DNA from 4 places in the Sphaerisporangium sp. NPDC005288 genome. Region 4 is predicted to be linked to each of the others. Evidence: riboswitches for the same ligand, from Rfam matches in the RefSeq annotation. Region 4 holds a riboswitch; each other region holds the start of a gene.
The links. A riboswitch is a leader RNA that binds a small molecule or an ion and turns the genes downstream of it on or off. The one in region 4 is predicted to bind cyclic di-AMP.
Positions count from the first base shown of each region.

Region 1: it holds a riboswitch for cyclic di-AMP, as region 4 does, so the genes downstream of both, ABZU32_RS24740 (NlpC/P60 family protein) here and ABZU32_RS12115 (GH25 family lysozyme) in region 4, are expected to answer to the same signal.
Region 2: it holds a riboswitch for cyclic di-AMP, as region 4 does, so the genes downstream of both, ABZU32_RS39965 (hypothetical protein) here and ABZU32_RS12115 (GH25 family lysozyme) in region 4, are expected to answer to the same signal.
Region 3: it holds a riboswitch for cyclic di-AMP, as region 4 does, so the genes downstream of both, ABZU32_RS26685 (hypothetical protein) here and ABZU32_RS12115 (GH25 family lysozyme) in region 4, are expected to answer to the same signal.

Region 1 covers NZ_JBEXGT010000027.1:96,695-101,636, forward strand. Annotated here, with positions in the region: gene ABZU32_RS24730 (RDD family protein) at 1-980, opposite strand, end outside; gene ABZU32_RS24735 (amino-acid N-acetyltransferase) at 1,096-1,641, opposite strand; cyclic di-AMP (ydaO/yuaA leader) riboswitch at 2,012-2,218, shown strand; gene ABZU32_RS24740 (NlpC/P60 family protein) at 2,350-3,306, shown strand; gene ABZU32_RS24745 (LuxR C-terminal-related transcriptional regulator) at 3,397-3,561, opposite strand; gene ABZU32_RS24750 (type III pantothenate kinase) at 4,154-4,936, opposite strand; gene ABZU32_RS24755 (L-aspartate oxidase) at 4,936-4,942, opposite strand, start outside.
Region 2 covers NZ_JBEXGT010000084.1:6,837-11,778, reverse strand. Annotated here, with positions in the region: gene ABZU32_RS39975 (response regulator transcription factor) at 1-395, opposite strand, end outside; gene ABZU32_RS39970 (site-2 protease family protein) at 642-1,949, shown strand; gene ABZU32_RS39965 (hypothetical protein) at 2,105-3,046, opposite strand; cyclic di-AMP (ydaO/yuaA leader) riboswitch at 3,081-3,219, opposite strand; gene galT (galactose-1-phosphate uridylyltransferase) at 3,351-4,424, opposite strand; gene ABZU32_RS39955 (DeoR/GlpR family DNA-binding transcription regulator) at 4,421-4,942, opposite strand, start outside.
Region 3 covers NZ_JBEXGT010000031.1:47,471-52,412, reverse strand. Annotated here, with positions in the region: gene ABZU32_RS26700 (ABC transporter permease) at 1-502, opposite strand, end outside; gene ABZU32_RS26695 (ABC transporter substrate-binding protein) at 514-2,112, opposite strand; tRNA gene ABZU32_RS26690 (tRNA-Lys) at 2,271-2,347, opposite strand; gene ABZU32_RS26685 (hypothetical protein) at 2,489-3,064, opposite strand; cyclic di-AMP (ydaO/yuaA leader) riboswitch at 3,401-3,548, opposite strand; gene ABZU32_RS26680 (OsmC family protein) at 4,518-4,916, opposite strand.
Region 4 covers NZ_JBEXGT010000010.1:58,625-63,566, reverse strand. Annotated here, with positions in the region: gene ABZU32_RS12125 (TIGR03086 family metal-binding protein) at 1-356, opposite strand, end outside; gene ABZU32_RS12120 (TetR/AcrR family transcriptional regulator) at 442-1,119, shown strand; cyclic di-AMP (ydaO/yuaA leader) riboswitch at 1,395-1,540, shown strand; gene ABZU32_RS12115 (GH25 family lysozyme) at 1,552-2,301, shown strand; gene ABZU32_RS12110 (Ppx/GppA phosphatase family protein) at 2,383-3,315, shown strand; gene ABZU32_RS12105 (hypothetical protein) at 3,475-4,077, shown strand; gene ABZU32_RS12100 (5-methyltetrahydropteroyltriglutamate--homocysteine S-methyltransferase) at 4,105-4,942, shown strand, end outside.

The DNA.
Region 1 (4,942 bases), on a different contig from region 4:
CTCGGCGCGGTGACGATGAGCGCGGCCAGCACGGCGTTGAGGATGACGTACGGGATCACGATGATGACGATGTCGATGATGCGGGCCACCAGTCGCTGCCACCACTCGGCCAGCGGGGCGGGGGCGCCCGGAGGCTGCGTGCCGGTGGCCGGGTAACCCTGCTGGTAGCCGGCCGGGCCGTACCCCTGCTGGCCGTACTGCTGCTGGCCGTAGCCCTGCTGGCCGTAGGCCGCCCCGTACGGCGGCGCCTGCTGGGCGTGCTGCTGCCCGTAGCCCTGCTGGTCGTGGCCGGCCTGCTGCCCGTACTGCGGCTGGCCGTACCCCTGCTGCCCGTACTGCTGCTGGCCGTACTGGGCCTGCTGGCCGTACGCCTGCTGCGCGTCCTGCTGGCCGTACTGGCCCTGCTGGCCGTAGCCCTGCTGGGCCTCAGGCTGGCCGTACTGCTGCTGGCCCTGCTGGGCCTGCTGGCCGTACTGCTGCTGCCCGTAGCCCTGCGGCTGGGCGTAGCCGCCGGTCTGCTGGCCGTACTGCGGCTGGCCATAGGACGACGACTGGCCCTGCTGGCCGTAGCCCTGCTGGGCCTCCTGCTGGCCCTGCTGGCCGTACGCCTGCTGACCGTACTGCTGGGGCTGCTGCCCGTACTGCTGCTGGCCCTGCTGGGCCTGCTGGCCGTACTGCTGCCCGTAGCCCTGCCCCTGCTGGGGGTGGGAAGGCTGGCCGTAGGCTCCGGTTCCACCCTGCTGGCCGTAGGCGCCCGGCTGGCCGTAGGCTCCCGTCCCTGCCTGCTGGCCGTAGGCTCCCTGCTGGCCATAGCCCTGCTGGGGGTAGGCGGAGTGCTCCGAGGCCGGCTGGGGACGGTGGACGACGGTCACCTCCGGATCGATGCCCGGGGGGTTCTGCTGCCCATATTGCGGAGAGCCGGTTGACGAATGACCCTCGTCCGGCTCGTCGCGTGGGTACGGCGGCTGTCCGGTGCTCACCGTGTCACCTCACTTCGGCTTCGCACGTGGCCTCTGTCAGGCGCACGTGCCGTGGTGTTGCCAAGGTAGCGACAGCGGGATCAACAGTCACCTTTCCATTCCGTCACCCCCAAGGTCAGGATCGCGGGTTCACATGCAACAACATCCGCGTGTTGCCCAGGGTGTTCGGCTTGACGTGCTCCAGGTCGAGGAACTCGGCGACGCCCTCGTCGTAGGAGTCCAGGAGTTCGGCGTAGACCTCGGGGGAGACGGGCGTGCCCTGGATGGGGACGAAACCGTGCCTGCCGAAGAACTCGACCTCGAAGGTCAGGCAGAAGACCCGCTGGACCTCCAGCCGGCGGGCGGCGTCGATGAGCGCCGCGACGATCATGTGGCCGATGCCCATGCCGCGGCAGCCGGCGTCGACGGCGACCGTGCGGATCTCCGCCAAATCCTCCCAGAGCACGTGGAGCGCGCCGCAGCCCACGACCATGCCGTCTCGCTCGGCCACCCAGAACTCCTGGACGTCCTCGTACAGGGTCACGGTCGCCTTGCGCAGCAGGCGCGGCCCGTCGCCGGAGTAGGTGTCGACCAATTTCCTGATCGTCCGCACGTCGGAGGTGCGGGCCCGCCGGACGGCGGGCGCGCCCTCGGCGGACGGGCGCTGCGCGGCCTGCCTCATGACGCGTCAGCGTATCCGCCCACCGGCGGGGCGGCGTTCGACGCCGTGCCGAGACCCCCCGATAACGGACTGTCCGAAATACCTGCCAATTCGCGTCGCCATCACGGAGCGTGATCCGGCGCGCGCGGTCGGTGCGCGTCGCAGGGGAGTCTGGGAGCGTGGCGCGCGAGATGCTCTTTGACCTGCGGCTTTTCTTCGATCCCCTGCCCGCGGGCCGGGTAACCGCAGCTCGGAACGGGTGCGGGACGTCCACCGGCGTGATCTTTCCGTGACGCGCCGGTTGTGGAACCTCAACAGAATTCGCAGTTCTGGTTGAGCAGGAACCTGAACTGGACTAATGTCCAGCGTCAATGTCGGTCGTCGTTCCGCGGCGACCGCACCGCCTAATTCCCGTCCCATCCGAACGGCGGGAAACCGGGGACCCAAAGGTGGGTCCGGGGGAGGTCCCCCGGCGACCCGCCACCCCTGGGGTGAATCCGAGAGGGAGGCATCGCGATCCTCCATGGTCACGTGCTCGGTAGGGCTGCTCCGGCCCGAACCCGTCAGCTAACCCGGTAGGCGTCCGAGGAGAGGAGCTTTTTGGTGCAGCCTAGGCGCACGCCTGGAAAGAGCGCGGGCAGGCACGCCCGCGGGCGAGAACGCGGTGCCCATTCCCGCTTCGGGAGCGCCTCCGGTGCGTCCTCGCGCCTTCCCCGCCGTATCGCGCTGGTGACCGCCGCGCTGATGGCCGTGACCTTCGGCTCGCCTCTGGTGTCCGCGACGGCCGAGCCCAAGCCCAGCCTCAACGACCTGAAGAACCAGGTCGAGCACCTCTACAACCAGATCGAGTCGCTCACCGAGCAGTACAACGGCCAGAAGGAGCGCCTCAAGCAGGCGCAGCGTTCGGCCGAACTCGCCAAGAAGACCCTCTCCAAGAGCGAGGCCGACCTGGAGGCCAAGCGCGCCAGAGCCGGCATGTACGCCCAGGACGCCTACATGACCGGCGGTCTCGGCTCGCCGCTGGCATCGACCCTCGCCATGTCCGGCGACCCCGACGCCTACCTCGACCGCGTGGCCACGACCTACGCCCTGCAGCTGCAGCAGGGCGAGGAGGTCGCCCAGATCGGCAAGGCGATGGCGACCGCCGAGCGCGCCAAGGCCGGTGCCAAGGCCCGCGAGGCCGAGGTCAAGAAGCTCGTCTCCGACCTGTCCTCCCAGCGTGACAAGATCCGCGGCCTGGTCGCCAAGACCGAGGGCAGCCTGTTCAAGCGCGCGCTGTCGCAGGCCGGCGGGTACGGCCGGGCCACCAGGATCGAGATCCCGATCCCGGGCGAGGGCAAGGCCGCCCAGGCCGCCAAGTGGGCGCTGACGCAGCAGCTCAAGCCGTACGTCTGGGGCGCCGCGGGGCCGAGCACCTTCGACTGCTCCGGCCTGGTGCTGTGGGCCTACCAGAAGGTCGGCATCAGCCTGCCGCACTACACCGGCGACCAGTGGACCGCGGGGACCCACATCTCCCGCGAGGACCTGCGCCCCGGCGACCTGGTCTTCTTCTACAGCGACCTGCACCACGTCGGCATCTACATCGGCGGCGGCATGATGGTGCACGCACCGCGCACCGGTGATGTCGTGCGGGTGGTCCCGCTCGGCAACCGCCCGTTCGCCGGCGGCGTACGCATCGCCGACTAGCGCCACGGCGCGCACGCCGGACGAGGCGGCCGTCGGTACGGTGACGCCGCCTCGCCGGGACGAGGTACCCCTGCCTCGGACGGTGCGACCTCAGATGAGGCGGCGCCGCGCCGCCCAGGCCACGGCCTCGATGGCCGTGGCGACGCCTATGCGGTCGCAGATGCCGCGCAGGCGGCGTCGTACGGTGCGGCCGCTCACGTCGAGCCTGCGTCCCACTCTGTCGACGGTCACGCCCTTGGCCAGTTCGGCGAGCAAGAGAAGATCATCGTCGCTCAGTCCCACACCGTCTGATCCCGAAGGAATGTCATTCCCTCGGGAAACCAGATCCGGATACGCCATCGGGTGTCCTCCCCCACGACGAACTCGGCAACATACTGAATGCTTCGGCCCGCCCCGTCAGGAACGTTAAACGCCGCGTTGAAAGGTCGTCAAGCACTGACCTCGATACCCATGACGTTTGTGATTGACATACCAGTGCATATGTGAACTACTCGTGACATGTCCCCGCACCTCCCGGTCCGGGGGGACATCGGCGATGATCATGGCCGTGGGCCGCATGATCCGCCATGGAAGACCACCGCGGCGCTGGTGGAGGCCCGGTTCCACACGGGACGCCTCGCGGGCGCCCCGGCTCGGAGATATACGGTCGACACGCTATACGCCGAATTCGACCCGCGAAACCAGTACGCTTTCTGACTTTCTTCCGCCGGTCACGCCCGTGGGCGTAACACTCCGGCCACCCACGATTTGCCGTGGCGGATCACCGCGCCGCGCCGTATTCGACGCGCGCGCCCCCTCCACGTCTCCGATATGGATCTCCCCCGCCGCTTGATCGCGCGGGGCGCGCTCAGGCGGTGTTGCGGTTGTAGATCAGGCGCAGCCCGATGAGCGTCAGCCAGGGCTCGTGGACGTCGATCGAACGGGCCTCGTTCACCACCAGCGCGGCCATCGACCCGGTGGCCACGACGGTCACGTCGTCGGGGTCGGACGCGAGCTCGGGCGCCATGCGCTCGACGATGCCGTCCACCTGGCCGGCGAAACCGTAGATGATGCCCGCCTGCAGGGCTTCGACGGTGTTCTTGGCGATCACCGAGCGGGGGCGCACCAGCTCGACCTTGTGGAGCTGGGCCCCCGCGGCGGCCAGGGCGTCCACCGAGATCTCGATGCCGGGGGCGGTGACCGCGCCGACGTACTCGCCCTTGGCCGACACCGCGTCGAAGGAGGTGGCGGTGCCGAAGTCGACGATGATGCACGGCCCCCCGTACAGCGTGACGGCGGCGAGCGCGTTGACGATGCGGTCGCTGCCGACCTCCTTGGGGTTGTCCATGCGCACCGGCACCCCGGTGCGCACGCCCGGCTCCACGATGACGGCGGTCACGTCGCCGTAGTAGCGCCGGCACATCTCGCGCATCTCGTTCAGCACGGAGGGGACCGTCGAGCAGATGGCGATGCCGCCGATGTCGGCGTCCTTGAGCAGGGGGCTCTGACCGAGCAGCCCCTGCAGGACGACCGCGATCTCGTCGGCGGTGCGCCTGGCGTCGGTGGCCAGGCGCCAGTGCTCGATGACCTCCTCGCCCTCGAAGAGGCCGAGCACCGTGTGAGTGTTGCCGACGTCGATCGTGAGCAGCATCAAGCC
Region 2 (4,942 bases), on a different contig from region 4:
GCGATGGCGAGGTCGGAGTCGACGGCCTTGCGCCCGGAGGCGACGCGGCGGATGCCGTCGGCCAGATGCTCGGGCGCCACGTTCGTGCTCAGGAAGCCGAGCGCGTGGGCGGCGAAGGCCCGGCGCACCTGCCCGGGGTTCGGCCGCGCCGACAGCAGCAGCACCTTGCAGCGCGGCGCCTTCTGGTGCAGGCGCGCGGCGGCGGTGAGCCCGTCGACGTCGGGGAGGTCGACGTCGACCACCGCCACGTCCGGGGTGAGTTCCATGGCTGCCGGCACGATGTATTCGCCGGAGGCGACGTCGGCGATCACCATGAGATCCTTCTCGCCGTTCAGCGAGGCGACGAGGCCCCGGCGGACGAGAGGTAGGTGTTCGGCAACCAGGATGCGTATCAAGGTGCTCCCTTGGTCCTTGGGAACAGAACCGGCAAATTATGCTACGCCGACTCATATCCCACGGTGTCTACATGATTGCGTACCGTCAATGCAGTCTCCCGATTCGCTCCACCGCGCGCAAGTCACTCCTACGCTTGGTCGTTGAGTGTTGTTTTCCGGCGGCGGCCGAAGCCCTCGCGCGTTCGGTTACGCTCGGAACGGGCAATCCAAACAGAAGGCATCTTCTCCGACGTGGGGGTAGCACCTATGAGCTGGCTCGCAGTGGCCGGGTTTCTCATCTTCTTCGTCGGGTTGGCCGCGTCCATTGCCCTGCACGAGTTGGGCCATCTGGTGCCCGCGAAGTTCTTCGGCGTCAAGGTCACGCAGTACATGGTCGGTTTCGGGCCCACGATGTGGTCGCGCCGCCGCGGCGATACCGAATACGGCCTCAAGTGGATTCCGATGGGCGGCTACATCCGCATGATCGGGGCACTTCCCCCCCGGCCCAACGATGATCCGAACAAGCTTCGCAACATCTCCACCGGGCCGTGGCAGGCGCTCATCGAGAGCGCCAGGCAGGCGGCGCTGGAGGAGGTCAAGCCCGGCGACGCCGACCGCGTCCTGTACCGCAAGCCCTGGTGGCAGAAGGTCATCATCTTCATCGGCGGTCCCGCGATGAACTTCGTGCTGGCCTTCGTGCTGTTCGCCATCGTGCTGATGGGCTTCGGCATCTCGGTGCCCAAGCCCGTGGTCGCCGAGGTCTCCAAGTGCGTCGTCACCGTGGCCGAGCAGGAGAAGGGCCAGCAGTGCACCCCGGCCCACCGGTCCACGCCCGCGGCGCTCGCCGGACTCAGGGCCAAGGACAAGATCGTCTCGTTCGGCGGCAGGCCGGTGAACTCCTGGGACGACGCCAGTACGCTGATCCGCACCCATGGCGCGGGCCCGGTCGCCATCGGCATCGAGCGCGACGGCAGGCCGATGACGCTGAACGCCACGCTCATCGCGCAAGATCGCCCCTCCCTCGACGACCCGGAGAAGCTGGACAAGAACGTCGGCTTCCTCGGCGTCAGCCCCACCCTCGTCGTGGAGAAGCAGGGGCTCGGGTACGTCGTCGGCGCCATGGCCGACCTGGTCAGGCGCACCGGCTCGGCACTGCTGCAACTGCCGCAGAGGCTCGTCGGGGTCTGGCAGGCGGCCTTCGGCGGCGCCGAGCGTGACCTCAACAGCCCGCAGAGCGTCGTCGGCGCCGGGCGCCTGGGCGGCGCGATCGCCGCGGCGGCCATCCCGCTGGAGAACAAGATCGCCGGCTTCATCCAGCTCCTGGCCGGGTTCAACCTCGCGATCGGCATGTTCAACCTGATCCCGCTGATGCCGCTGGACGGCGGCCAGATCGCCGGCGGCCTGTGGGAGGGAATCAAGCGCGGTTACGCCCGGGTGCGCCGCCGCCCGATGCCGGGGCACGTGGACATCGCCAAGGCGCTGCCGCTGACGTACACGGTCGCGATCTTCCTGATCGCCATGAGCAGCCTGCTCATCTACGCCGACATCGTCAACCCCATCCGCCTGCCGGGCTGATCGGCCCCACCGGCGCCGGGCCGCGCGGCAGGCGCCCCGCAGGCACGTCGCGGTGCCACGCCCGCCGCCTGGTCACCGGGCGGCGGGTCACCGTAATACATCCTCCGGGCGAGTGTCCGGATGGAACTTTCACCGGCGGCAAGACGGCCGGACGGCTAGTACATCGAGATGTGCACGTGGTCGAAGTGGTTGGCGGTGATCCCGCCGCGGTTGGCCATCGACCGCCAGCCGGGAAAGCCCAGGTTGTAGATCCGCTGCCGGTAGATCACGTACTTCACGCCGAGCTTGCCGCCGTTCTTGATGGCCCAGGCGGCGATCTGCTCGCCCATCGCGACGCCGGCGGGCGAGGGCATCGCCCCGCCGGAGCTGAGCATGAAGTCGCACGCCCGGCCCAGCGGGTGCTCGCCACTGTTCTCGGGGCGGTAGCAGCCGACGGGGAACCGCAGCGGGAAGTGGTCCTTGACCTCGGCGCGCATCAGCCGCATCCGCGGGGTGATGTTCTCGCTCCCGGTCGGCAGCTCGGGCGCCCAACTGCCGTTGGCCTGCTTGCCCGGGGCGGTGGGCACGAGCCGGTCCAGCTTGTCCTTGATCTGGCCGATCAGTTTCTCGGCGTCCCTGCGCTGGGCGGTCACCTCGACGACGTCGTCGCGCAGGCCGTCGGTCAGCGCGGCCGCGTCGTCTGCCGCCTTCTTGCGGGCGTCACGGGCCGTGGCATATCGGCCGATCTCGGCGGACTGCTCGGCCTGGAGCTGTTGCAGCATCGCGGCGCCGCCGAAACCGGGCGACATGATCTCGCGCATCATGCCGAGACCGCTGCCCGCCTGGTAGCTGAGCTGGGCGATGTCGCCGACCTGGCCCTCGGAGGCGGTGAGCTCGGTCTCCGCGGCCTTCAGCCGCTCGCGGGCCTTCTTCTCCGCGGCCTTGGCCTTGGCGACCGCGACGCGCTTGGCGTTGTACTGGGCGATCAGCTTGTCGACCTGCTTGCCGAGGGCGGCGAGCTGTGCCTTGAGCTGTTTCTCGGTGGGTTTGGGGGCGGCGGCGCCGGCCGTGGACGGGCCGAGCACCAGGGCGGCCACCATCAGAGCGCAGGCGGCCACGGAACCGTGGCGGCCGGAAGACAGGGGCAGAGCCCGCTCCTCTCCATCTGCCGACCGGGTTAGCTGACGGGTTCGGGCCGGAGACGCCCTACCACACGTGTGGATTCACCCCAGAGGAACCGATGGGTCCCCGGCTCCCAGGCGGGGCACCTGGGATTAGGCGGACCGGCCGTTACGGCCGGTGTGTGATGGATGGTAGTGGTAGATCCGTATTTATGGCGACCCCGGAGGTGACGTCCCCCGACGTGGCGTGCGCGGGGTCACCGCCGCCGCGTCAGCGGCGGACCGTCCAGGGCGGGCGCGGTCACGGCTGCTCGCGCAGCATCCGGGCGGCCTCCTCGGGCAGCACGTCGTTGACGAACGCGCCCATCGCCGACTCCGACCCGGCCAGGTACTTCAGCTTCTGCGCCGCCCGCCGGATGCTGAACAGCTGCAGGTGCAGGTAGGCGAGGTCGCGCCCGGTGCGCACGGGCGCCTGGTGCCAGGCCGCGACGTAGGGCATGGTGACCCCGAACAGCCCGTCCAGCCGCCGCAGCAGGTCGGTGTAGAGCGGGCCGAAGGCCGCGCGCTCCTCGGCGTCCAGCTCGCGAAGGTCGGCCGCCCTGCGGTTGAGGTAGACGTGCACCTCGAACGGCCACCGCGCCGCCGCGGGGACGAACGCCGTCCAGTGCTCGTTGGAGGCGACCACGCGCGTCTCGGCCTTGCGCTCGGCGGCCAGCACGTCCGCGAACAGGTCGCCGCCCGTGCGCTCGCGGTAGCGGGCCGCCGAGGCCAGCATCTGCCGCGTGCGAGGCGTCACGTACGGATAGGCGTAGATCTGGCCGTGCGGGTGCGCCAGCGTGATGCCGATCTCGGCGCCGCGGTTCTCGAACGGGAACACCTGCTCCACGCCGTCCAGCCGCGAGAGGTGGTCGGTGCGGTCGGCGAGCGCCACCAGCACCAGATCGACCTGCTCGGGAGACAGCCGGGAGAAGGAGGAGTCGTGCCGGGAGGTGAAGCACACCACCTCGCACCGGCCGACGCCGGGCCGCACCTCGCTCAGGCCGCCCACATCCTCGTAGTGGCCCAGGTTGAAGCTGAAGGACGGGAAACGGTTCTCGAACACCGCGACGTCGTAGTCGGCGGCGGGGATCTCGGTCGCGTGGCCCGGCCGGGAGGGGCACAGAGGGCATTCGTCGGTGGGAGGCAGGAACGTGCGGCCCTGGCGGTGCCCGGCGATGGCGATCCACTCGTCCATCACCGGGTCGTACCGCAGCTCCGAGGCCGCGGGGCGCGGGGGCAGCTCGCGGGTGTCGGCGGCGCCGCGGTCGGCGTTCTCGTCGTGGTCGAAGTAGATGAGCTCTCGCCCATCGGCGAGCTGGGTGACGGTCCGCTTCACCGGGCCACCTCCTGTCCGGCGGCCGGCTGAGCCGCCTGTCCTGTCGTGTCGGCGGCCCGGGCCGCCCGTTCTGTTCCCGGAGCGCGGTTCGCGCGTCCGGACCCGCCGGCGTCGCGCGCCGGCTCGGTCGATGGCGCCGTCCCCGCGGGGTCGGCCAGCAGCAGCGTGCCGGCCTGCTCGGACAGCGCCGATCTGGCCTCCTCCGGCAGGCCGGTGTCGCTGATCACGACGTGCGCCTCGTCCAGCTTGGCGATCGTGCTGATGCCGACGGTGCCCCACTTGGTGTGGTCGGCCAGCACGACCAGCCGCTGCGCCGCCGCGACCAGTTCGCGGTCGGTCTCGGCCTCAAGGATGTTGGGGGTGGTGAAGCCCGCCCTGGGGTTCATGCCGTGCACGCCGAGCATCAGCGTGTCGACGTTGAGCGCGCGGATGGCCGCCACGGCGACCGGCCCCACCAGCGCGTCCGACGGCGTGCGCACCCCTCCGGTGAGCACGACGGTCTGGTCGGCGCGCCCGGC
Region 3 (4,942 bases), on a different contig from region 4:
TCTGGGCGGACGCGGGCAACCAGCGCAGTCTCACCGCGAACACCACCAGCAGGACCACCCCGGTGACGAACTCCGGCGTCGCGCCGAACGCCAGGCTCGCGACGCTGATCACCCGGTCCGCCGGGCGGTCGTGGTGAACCCCCGCGACCAGGCCGAGCGTCACCGCCACCGGCACCAGCAGCGCGAAGGCCAGCAGCGCCAGCAGCAGCGAGGCGCCGAGCCGGCCGAGGACCAGGTCGCGGACGGGGACGCGGAGGGTGGAGGAGTCGCCCCACTGCCCGGTGAGGAAGCCGTGCAGCCAGTCGGCGTACCGGACCGGGAGCGGCCGGTCGAGCCCGAGCTGGGAGCGCAGGTCGCGCACCGCGGCCTCGCTCGCCTCACGGCCGAGGATGGTGCGGGCCACGTCTCCGGGGATCAGCTCGGTGGCCGTGAAGACGAGCACGGACACCACCAGCAGCGTGAGCGGGATCGCCGCGAGCCGCCGCAGCAGGAATCGCCTCATCGCGGGCCGCCCTAGATCCGGGACACCGACGTGAAGTCGACGTAGCTGGAGGGATGCGCCTGGATCCCGGCGAATCCGCCGTTGAAGGCCCGGACGCTGCCGCCCCAGACGCTGATGATCACAGGGACGTCCTCGTACAGCGTCCTGGCGATGATCTCGGCCTGGGCCTTGCGCGCGGTGTCGGTGGTAGCCCCGTCGTAGGCGGTGGCGGCGGCGTCCAGCACCGGGTTGGCGTACTTGGACCCGTTCCACACCCCGCCGCTCTTCACCATCGGGATGATGAACTGGCTCGGCACCGCCCGCCCGGCCCAGCGCACCAGGTTGGCCGGGCTGAACAGCCAGGGCGTGTCCTTCTCCTGGTCGCCGCCGTAGAAGTCGGCGGAGGTGCGCTGGTCCAGCGTGACCTCGATGCCCACCTGCTTGAGCTGGTTCTGGATGATCAGGGCGTAGTCCTTGCTCGGCGGGTCGAAGGTCAGCGGGAAGGACAGCTTGGCCACTCCGGCGGCGGCGAGCAGCGACGCGACCTTGGCGGGGTCCTTGGCGCGCTGCGGGATGTCGGCCGGCGCCGCCGGGAACAGCGCGGCGAACAGGTGGTCGTTGGCGAGCGCCCCGATGCCGTCGTAGGTGGTGGCGTTCACGCCCGGCCGGTCCAGGGCGTACGCGACGGCCTGGCGGACCTCCTTCCTGTCGAACGGCGCCTGGTCCACGCGCAGCGTCAGGGCGGTGAACCCGGTGCCCTCCACCCGGTCGACGGTGATGTCCCCGACACCCTTCAGCGGGTTGACCAGGGCGGGAATGCTGAGAAGCTGGGCGTCGACGTCGCCGCCCTGCAGCGCGAGCAGATCCGCCTGGTCATCGGCGTAGAACTTGACCTCCACGCCGTCCAGGTACGGCTTGCCCCGATCCCAGTACCTCGGATTGCGGGTGAAGGTGGCGCCCTTGGCCGGGTCGTAGGAGGCGAGCACGAACGGGCCGGTGCCGATGGGCTTGGCGGTGAAGTCGCCCGCGTAGTCCTTCTTGAGGATCAGGGCGTTGTAGTTGCCGGCCGACACCAGATAGGGGAAGTCGGAGAACGGCCGCTCCAGCGTGAAGACGACCGTCCGGGAGTCCTTGACGCGCACGCCGCCCTGCGCGAGGACGGTGTCGAAGGCCGAGAGCGCGGCCGACTTGCTCTTCGGGTCGAGCAACCGGTCGAAGGACGCCTTGACGACCTCGGCGTCCAGCGGGGTGCCGTCGGAGAAGACCACGCCTTCGCGCAGGGTGAAGGACCAGATCTTGCCGCCGTCCTTGGCGGACCACGCCTCCGCCAGGCGCGGGACCAGCTTGTAGTCCCTGTCCAGCCAGATCAGGTAGTCGGCGACGAGCTGGGCGATCGCGATCGCCGTTCCGTCGTACATGGTGACGGGGTCGACCGCCGTCGGCGGCGGAGAGGACCCCGCGCGCAGCACTCCGCCGCGCTTGGGCGTGCTCGGGAGGGAGCCGGACGGCCCGGCGTTCACGCCGGTGCTCGTGCCCGCGCCGCCCGAGCAGGCGGCGACCAGGGCGAGCAGCCCGGCGGCTCCTGACCCGGCCAGAAAGCGGCGCCGGTCGAACGGGTTGTCGTTGACCATGTCCACCACTATCCGAAGGCGGAATCATGATCGTCAAATGGCCGTTCAACTGGCGACCTCGAACGGATCGGGGCCCGCACCGAGGGGGAAACAGGTTGGAAAACGACTGTGGGCACCCTCCCCATCGGGGAAGATGCCCAGGTCATCGGCGTTAACCGTGGTGCGCCGCCAGGGACTCGAACCCCGGACCCGCTGATTAAGAGTCAGCTGCTCTAACCAACTGAGCTAGCGGCGCGTTGACTACGGTGACTTTAGCAGTCCCGGCGAAGCTACGCACATCGGCGCCGGGGCGGCGTGCCGGTGCCAGGGGGAAGCACCGGCACGCCTATTTCCCGGGGGAAGCTCGTGGAAGAACCCGCAGGTGCGTGCGCGCGGGTCAGGGCGCGGAGGTGAGCGCCAGGGTCGGCTCGGCCGGGTCCTTGTCGTAGACGCCCCAGGCGCCGGCGGAGAACGGGACGGGCTCGTTCTTCTTGCCCGGGCCGCTGCCCCACTTGGTGATGACGTAGTCGACCTTGATGTGGCCGGCGCCGAAGCCGGTCACCATCAGGCTGGAGTCGCTGAAGTCGCCGCCGGTCAGCTCGGCGAAGGTCTTGCCGTCGATGTCGAGCATGACGCCGCTCTCGGAGGGGATGCCCGGGCCGCGGTCGCCGATGAAGAACGGCGCCTTCTTGCCGTTGTACATCACGTAACCCTCGGTGCCGAGCGGCCAGCACGGGCTGGCGAACAGCCCCTTCTGCATCGGCTTGCCGATGGCCGGCATTCCCGTGTCACCGGCGCGCCCGGAGGCGTCGTCCCAGAAGTAGGAGGCGGTGGTGGAGCCCTTCAACATGACTCGCTGGGTGGTCGCCGCCGCGACGCCGTCCTTGCGCTCGGGCGAGTTGGCGTGGGCCGCGGTGGCCGTGCCGACCGTCGCCGTGCACATCATCGCGGCACCGATGATGCTCGAAACCACACGACATTTGGGGGTGTTCGTGAAAAAAGACATGGGAGGTCAGGATCTTTCATCAGAAGACAAGGGACCCGGGCTCCGACTTCGGTCAAGAGGGTTCGGCGCCGGGAGAGGAAAGCGTTCTCTGAGGCACAAGCGGGTGGACAAGGGCATGGTCCATCGCTGCGCGAGCGCTTTTCTTACGTGGGTCTTTCGGGCGGTGGCGCTGGACGGCCACCATGTCGCAAGGCTGCGAATCGCCCGGCCGGCTCCTACAAGCCGACTGCTGTGCCGCTTCTGACGGCGAGATCCGGGCCTAGGGTCGCCCGGAGGACGGAGTGGGGCGGTGTGTCCACTCGAGTCTCCTCTCCAACGACGTCTACCGGGTTAGCTGACGGGTTCGGGCGTGGAGTTCGCCCTACCGCTGACGCGGATTCACCCCGAAGAACGTGGGTCCCCGGCTCCCGCGGGCCGGGTTCAGGCCCTTGGGACTCGACGTTCGGGCGGCGGCCTTCCGGCTGAAGACCAGGTCACCGTCCGATCTGGTACAAGACGTTACCGGTCAAGTCAGGACAAAGCAAACGATGTTTGTACAAAGCATCAGAAGATCTACCTATCAGGCCGTAAGCCCCATATATCGGGCATTTTATGCGTCAGAGAAGGCCGACGAGGCTGACAGGCGATACCCGTGTTACTGCTGTGACCTGTGAGGGGCACCACCGCCTGGGCAAAACCTTTCTTCCCCCAAGCTCCATCCCTCCCGGCAGAGCCGCCACAGGTAAACAACCCCTCATGGCCCACGGCCAAGGGGCGCCCGCGGAGCCCGGACGAACCCGCTGCGTCGCCCCGCTGCCGCCCCCCAGAGGCACCCGCAATGACCGGCGACGGCCGGAGAGTTGACCGGGCCCGTCGCCGTAACAGGGCGCCGACGCCACCGACCCGCTTCCCGCCGTGCCGGCGCCCGATGAAGACGGCCCAAGGCGGCGGAAGGGGAAGCGGCCCGAGGCGGGGCGAGAGCGTGGCCGCCCCGGCCCTAGGGTGCGGCAGAGGCGAGGAACGGTCCGAGGCTCCGAAAGGGAAGAGCGGCCCGAGACCAGGCGGCCCGAGACCAGGCGGCCCGAGACGGAGCGGGCTGAGGTGGGGCGGCCGTACGGAGCGGGGGCGAAGGGAGGGCCGCGAAGTGGGGGTGGACATGAGTCGGGGCCGGACAGTCCCCCGCCTGTCCGGCCCCGACCACTTCACGGTCCAGCGCCGATGCCTTCCCCCAAACGCATCGGGCGGTCCCGCTGTTCGGACACGGTCCCCCACCGCGTCCTTATGGTGAAAGCTTCGCTGCGCCCGTCGGGCGCTGGTCGCATCCCCCTTGACCTGCCTTAACACTACATACCGGGGCCTGAGCTGCTCGTCATCGCACGGTATAGATTCGGTCTAAGTCCCGGGCATGACCGGGTACGGGATGACCCGGCGGGGCGAGCGGCTATTCGGGGAGTTCGACGACGACCTCGGTGCCCTTCTGCAGCGACCGGCTGACGGTGCAGTGGCGCTCGTGCACCCGGTGGGCGACGGCGCGGAAGACCTCGTCCGCCTCGGGGTCGCCCTCGGGGAGCTCGACGTCGTAGGTGATCGTGACCGGGCCGAGCAGTGTGGGCTCGACCTTCTCGGCCTGGACCGTCATCGCCAGCCGCACGAGGCGGTGGCCGCGCTTGGCGGTGAGCGGCTCGACGGTCACGATGTTGCAGCCGCCCACCGCGGCGAGCAGCAGCTCGACCGGGGTGAAGACGCCTTCGTCGTCGCCACTGCCCATGACGATCTCCGCTCCGCGCCCGTTGCGGGCCACGAAGCCGTTCTCAGTACGCTCAACATTCACCGATGCCATGCCTGGAGCCTAGGAGCAGGCGGGGC
Region 4 (4,942 bases):
CCGACGGCGACCTCGGCGGGCAGCGCGCCCTGCGGCAGCGGCGTCGGTACGGCCTCCGCGCCGGGCGCCACGGTGGCGAAGCCCCGTGCCGCGACCTCCAGGGCGCTTTCGAGCAGGTCCTTCGGGTCGCCGGGGGCCTGCGCCGCCGGGTCGAACGGGTTCTCCTCCGGACCGCCGGCACCGGTGATCGCGGCGGCGTAGGCGCGCTGGTCGCCGGCGGCGTGCCGCAGCACCTGCGCCACGTTCCACTGCTCGCACGGGGTCTTGGCGGCCCAGTCGGCCTCGGTGACCCCGGCGGTGGTCGTGCGCAGCGCGTTGTGGGCCTGCTCCAGCAGCGACCAGGACGTGGTGGTCATGCGAAACCTCCGAGTTAGAGCGGAACGGATCGTTCTGTTCAAACTATATCGGAACGGAGCCTTCCGTTCAAGCTAGAATGGGCGCATGGAGCCCACGACAGCAGGCATGAGGGGACGCAAGGCCGAGGCCGCACGCAACGACCGCACGATCCTCGACGCCGCGCGAGCGGTGTTCGTCGCCGACCCCAAAGCGCCGATCTCGGCGGTGGCGCACGAGGCGGGCGTCGGCGTCGGCGCCCTGTACCGGCGCTACGCCGGCAAGGAGGAGCTGCTGCGCACCCTCTGCGAGGACGGCCTGCGCCGGTTCACGGCGATCGCCGAGTCCGCGCTGGCGCGGGACGGCGACGCGTGGGAGGCCTTCACCACGTTCCTGCGCGAGGTCGTCGACTCCGACGTGCACTCGCTGACCGTGCACCTGGCCGGCACGTTCACCCCCACGCGGGAGATGCACGAGCTGGCCGCGCACGCCGGCTCGCTCGCCGGGCGCGTCGTGGACCGGGCCCAGGCCGCCGGCGCGCTACGGCCGGACGTGGTCGCCGAGGACATTCCGATGATCTTCGACCAGATCACGGCGGTCCGTGCCGGCGACGCCGATCGCACCGCCGTGCTGCGCCACCGCTATCTGACCCTGCTGCTGGACGGGCTGCGCGCCGGCGCGCCGGCCACCCCGCTGCCCGCCTCCGCGCCGACCGGCGAGGAGCTCGGACGGCGCTGGCGGCACGCCGAGTCATCCCGCTCCTCGCAGCCCCCGCCCCGCCGCTGACCGGATCCCCGGGTGCGCCCTTGGCCCGCCGGGACCGGGACGCCTGACCGGGTCGTTCTGGCCGGATGCGCTTCCTGGGGGTGATCACGTCGGGGGAAGCCGTGCGTGTCCGCCCGTGTGACGCCGGTGGTGCGTACTTTGTCGCATTTGTGCTCTTTTGATGTGGTATGTACCTTGTTGGACAGCGGTATGCGTGCCGATGGTCCCACGCCGTCGTGCCCGTTGCCGTCCGTTGCCCACATCGCGCGTACCCGGCGGGACGGCGTCCCGCCGCGGGGACACGCCCGCCTCATCCACACCTCGCGGAACCGGGGACCCCCTTCGCGGAGTGAATCGGAACACCGGCCCTCGAAGGGACGGACCCACAGGGCACTTCCGCCCGAACCCATCAGCCGACCCGGTAGGCGCGTGGAAGCAAGGAGCGAGCCCTTCATGCCCATCGACCGGCTTTCCTCGATCTTCTCCCACCTCAAGAACCGGCTGGACCTGTCCGGCGCGCGCCTCTACTCCGCCATGGCGGGGGTGATCGTGGCCGTGCTCGCCATCGTGGCGGCCGTCGTGGTGACCGGTCCGGCGGACGCCGCCCCCAGCAGCGCCTCCTCGGAGCGCCCCTACGGCCAGGACGTGTCCGCCTACGAGTCCGACCACGACTGGAACGCCAGCCAGGCGCAGTTCGGCATCATCAAGGCCACCGAGGGCCTGACCTTCCGCGACTCCGCGTTCGCCCGCCACTGGGCCGAACTCGGCAAGAAGGGCATCGTGCGCGGCGCCTACCACTACGGTCACCCCGGCAACGACCCCATCGCCGAGGCCGACCACTTCCTGTCGGTGGTGGACGCCCAGCCCGCCGAGACCGGCGACCTGCTCGTGCTGGACCTGGAGACCAGCGACGGCCGGTCGGTCGCGCAGGTCAACGCCTGGGCCAAGACCTGGCTGGCCCACGTGAAGGACGAGACCGGCGTCACCCCGCTGTTCTACAGCGGCTGGAACTTCGCCGACACCTACGGCCACGGCCTGGCCGAGTACCCCTTGTGGGTGGCCTACTACGGCAGGGCCAAGGGCGACGTCACCCCGCCCGCCGACTGGAAGAGCTGGGCGATCCACCAGTACACCGACGTCCCCATCGACCAGAACGTCTCCGCGCTGACCACCGGCCAGTTGCGCGCGCTCGGCCGCCCCTGAGCGACGGCGCCTCGGCAGGACCGGCAGGACCGGGAGGACCGGGAGGATCTCCCGGGCGGGCGCGGGTAGTAGCGTCTGCTCATGCGACTCGGCGTTCTCGACATCGGCTCGAACACGGTGCACCTGCTGGTGGTGGACGCCCACAGGGGCGCGCAGCCGCTGCCCGCCTACTCGCACAAGGTCGAGTTGCGGCTGGCCGAGCACCTGCACGACGGTGACGTCCTGTCCCCCGAGGGCGAGCGCGAGCTGCGCCGCTTCGTCGAGGACTCGCTGCGCATCGCCGAGGACAAGGGGGTGGAGGACATCATGGCCTTCGCCACCTCGGCCGTGCGGGAGGCCGCCAACGGCGAGGAGGTCCTGGACCGCCTGCGGGCCGCCACCGAGATCGACGTGCAGGTGCTGTCCGGGCAGGACGAGGCGCGGCTGACGTTCCTGGCGGTGCGGCGCTGGTTCGGCTGGTCCTCCGGGCGGCTGCTGGTCCTGGACATCGGCGGCGGCTCCCTGGAGATCGCCTCCGGCATGGAGGAGGAGCCCGACGTGGCGATCTCGCTCCCGCTGGGCGCCGGGCGGATGACCCGCCAGTGGTTCACCGGCGCCCCGCCCCCCGCCGAGGAGGTGCGCGGCATGCGCCGGCAGGTGCGCGCGCAGATCGGCAGGGTGGTGGGCGATGTGGTGAAGTACGGGCACGCCGACCACGCGGTCGCCACGTCCAAGACCTTCAAGCAGCTCGCGCGCATCGCCGGCGCCGCCCCCTCCAGCGAGGGGTCCTATGTGAAGCGGGTGCTGCGCCAGGATGACCTCTCCCACTGGACCGGGCGCCTGGCCACGATGGACAACGCCCAGCGGTCCGGCCTGCCGGGCGTCTCCGCCGGTCGAGCCCCGCAACTGCTCGCCGGGGCGATCGTGGCCGACGCGACGATGGACCTGTTCGAGGTCCCCGAGGTGGAGATCTGCCCGTGGGCCCTGCGCGAAGGGGTGATCCTGCGCCGCCTGGACACCATGCCCGGCGCCTGAGGTCCGCGATCACGGCCGCCGGGGTCACCGTGCCCGGCGGTGTGCGCGATCGCTCCGCGCACACGGGAGAATCGATACGTCCACCTGCGTGATGAAACGTGTGACCATGTCCGTCCCGGGCACGGTGTCCACCGCGGCGGCACAAAAGGAGGAACGGCGATGATGGCGCTCATCGGAGCGGTCTACACGCTGCTGGTCGTCCTGGCGCTGATGGGACTCGCTCTGGTGCTGATCGCCGTGATGGGGCTGATCTCGCTGGCGCTGCTGGCCTCGACCACCAGCCCCGAGCCCGAGCTCGGCGCCGACGGCCGCCCGGTCCCCCGCACCCCGGCCGCCGCCCCCGAGCCGTCCGAGACCCCCGAGCCGTCCAAGGCTCCCCGGCCCTCCGAGATCCCTGCGCCCTCCGAGGCTCCCACGCCGTCCGACGCCGCTCCCAGGCCGTCGAAGGTCTCTGAGCCGTCCAAGGCTCCCCGGCCCTCCGGGACTCCTGAGCCGTCCGAGGCTCCGAGGCCGTCCGAGGCTCCTGAGCCGCCCGCCCGCGGTCCGGTGCCCGGCGTCCCCGGGCGCGGCGCCGGGGGAGGGGGGACGACGCCGGACGCCGGAGCAGGCAAGACGGTGAGGGAGGGCGGGCAGCGGCTGTCGTGGCCGTTCGGGATGCCCCGGCCGGGATGGGTGCCGCACGGAGTGGCCTACGCGCGCGACGCATGGCTTTATCCGCTCCGTCGCTACGGCGAAACCGCTCAAAAGCTGATAGGACGGTAGTCGCGCTAGATCATCTGGAGGATCGCCATGCGGACAAGACCCCCATTCCGCGCCGACCATGTCGGCAGCCTGCTCCGTCCCGCCGCCCTGCTGGAGGCGCGCGAGGCCTTCGCCACCGGCGCCATCCCCGCCGAGCGGCTCAGAGAGGTCGAGGACGAGGCGATCCGCGAGGTGGTGCGGGCCCAGGAGGAGGTGGGCCTGCGCTCGGCGACCGACGGCGAGTTCCGCCGGGCGTCCTGGCACATGGACTTCATCTACCGGCTCGGCGGCATCGGCCAGGCCGCCGACGAGCGCATCAACGTGCAGTTCCGCAACGAGCAGGGAGTCATCGAGTTCGCCCCCGCCGCGCTGCGCGTCCACGACCGGGTGCGCCTGGACGAGACGATCTTCGGCGACGACTTCGCGTTCCTGCGCGAGCAGGCGACCACGGCCACCCCCAAGCTGACCATCCCCTCGCCCAACATGGTCCACTACCGCGGCGGGCGCGCCTCCGTCGACCCGGCGGTGTACGGCGACATGGAGGCGTTCTGGAGCGACCTCAGCGCCGCCTACGCCGAGGAGGTCCGCCGGCTGGCCGCGCTCGGCTGCACCTACCTGCAGTTCGACGACACCAGCCTCGCCTACCTCAACGACCCCTCGCAGCGCGCCGAGATCGCCGAGCGCGGGGACGACGCCGAGCACCTGCACCTGCGGTACATCAAGCAGATCAACGACGCCCTCGCCGGCAAGCCCGAAGGGCTGTCGGTCACCACGCACATGTGCCGCGGCAACTTCCGCTCCTCGTGGGTGGCCTCGGGCGGCTACGACTTCGTGGCCGAAGCCCTGTTCGGCGAGCTGGCCGTGGACGGCTTCTTCCTGGAGTTCG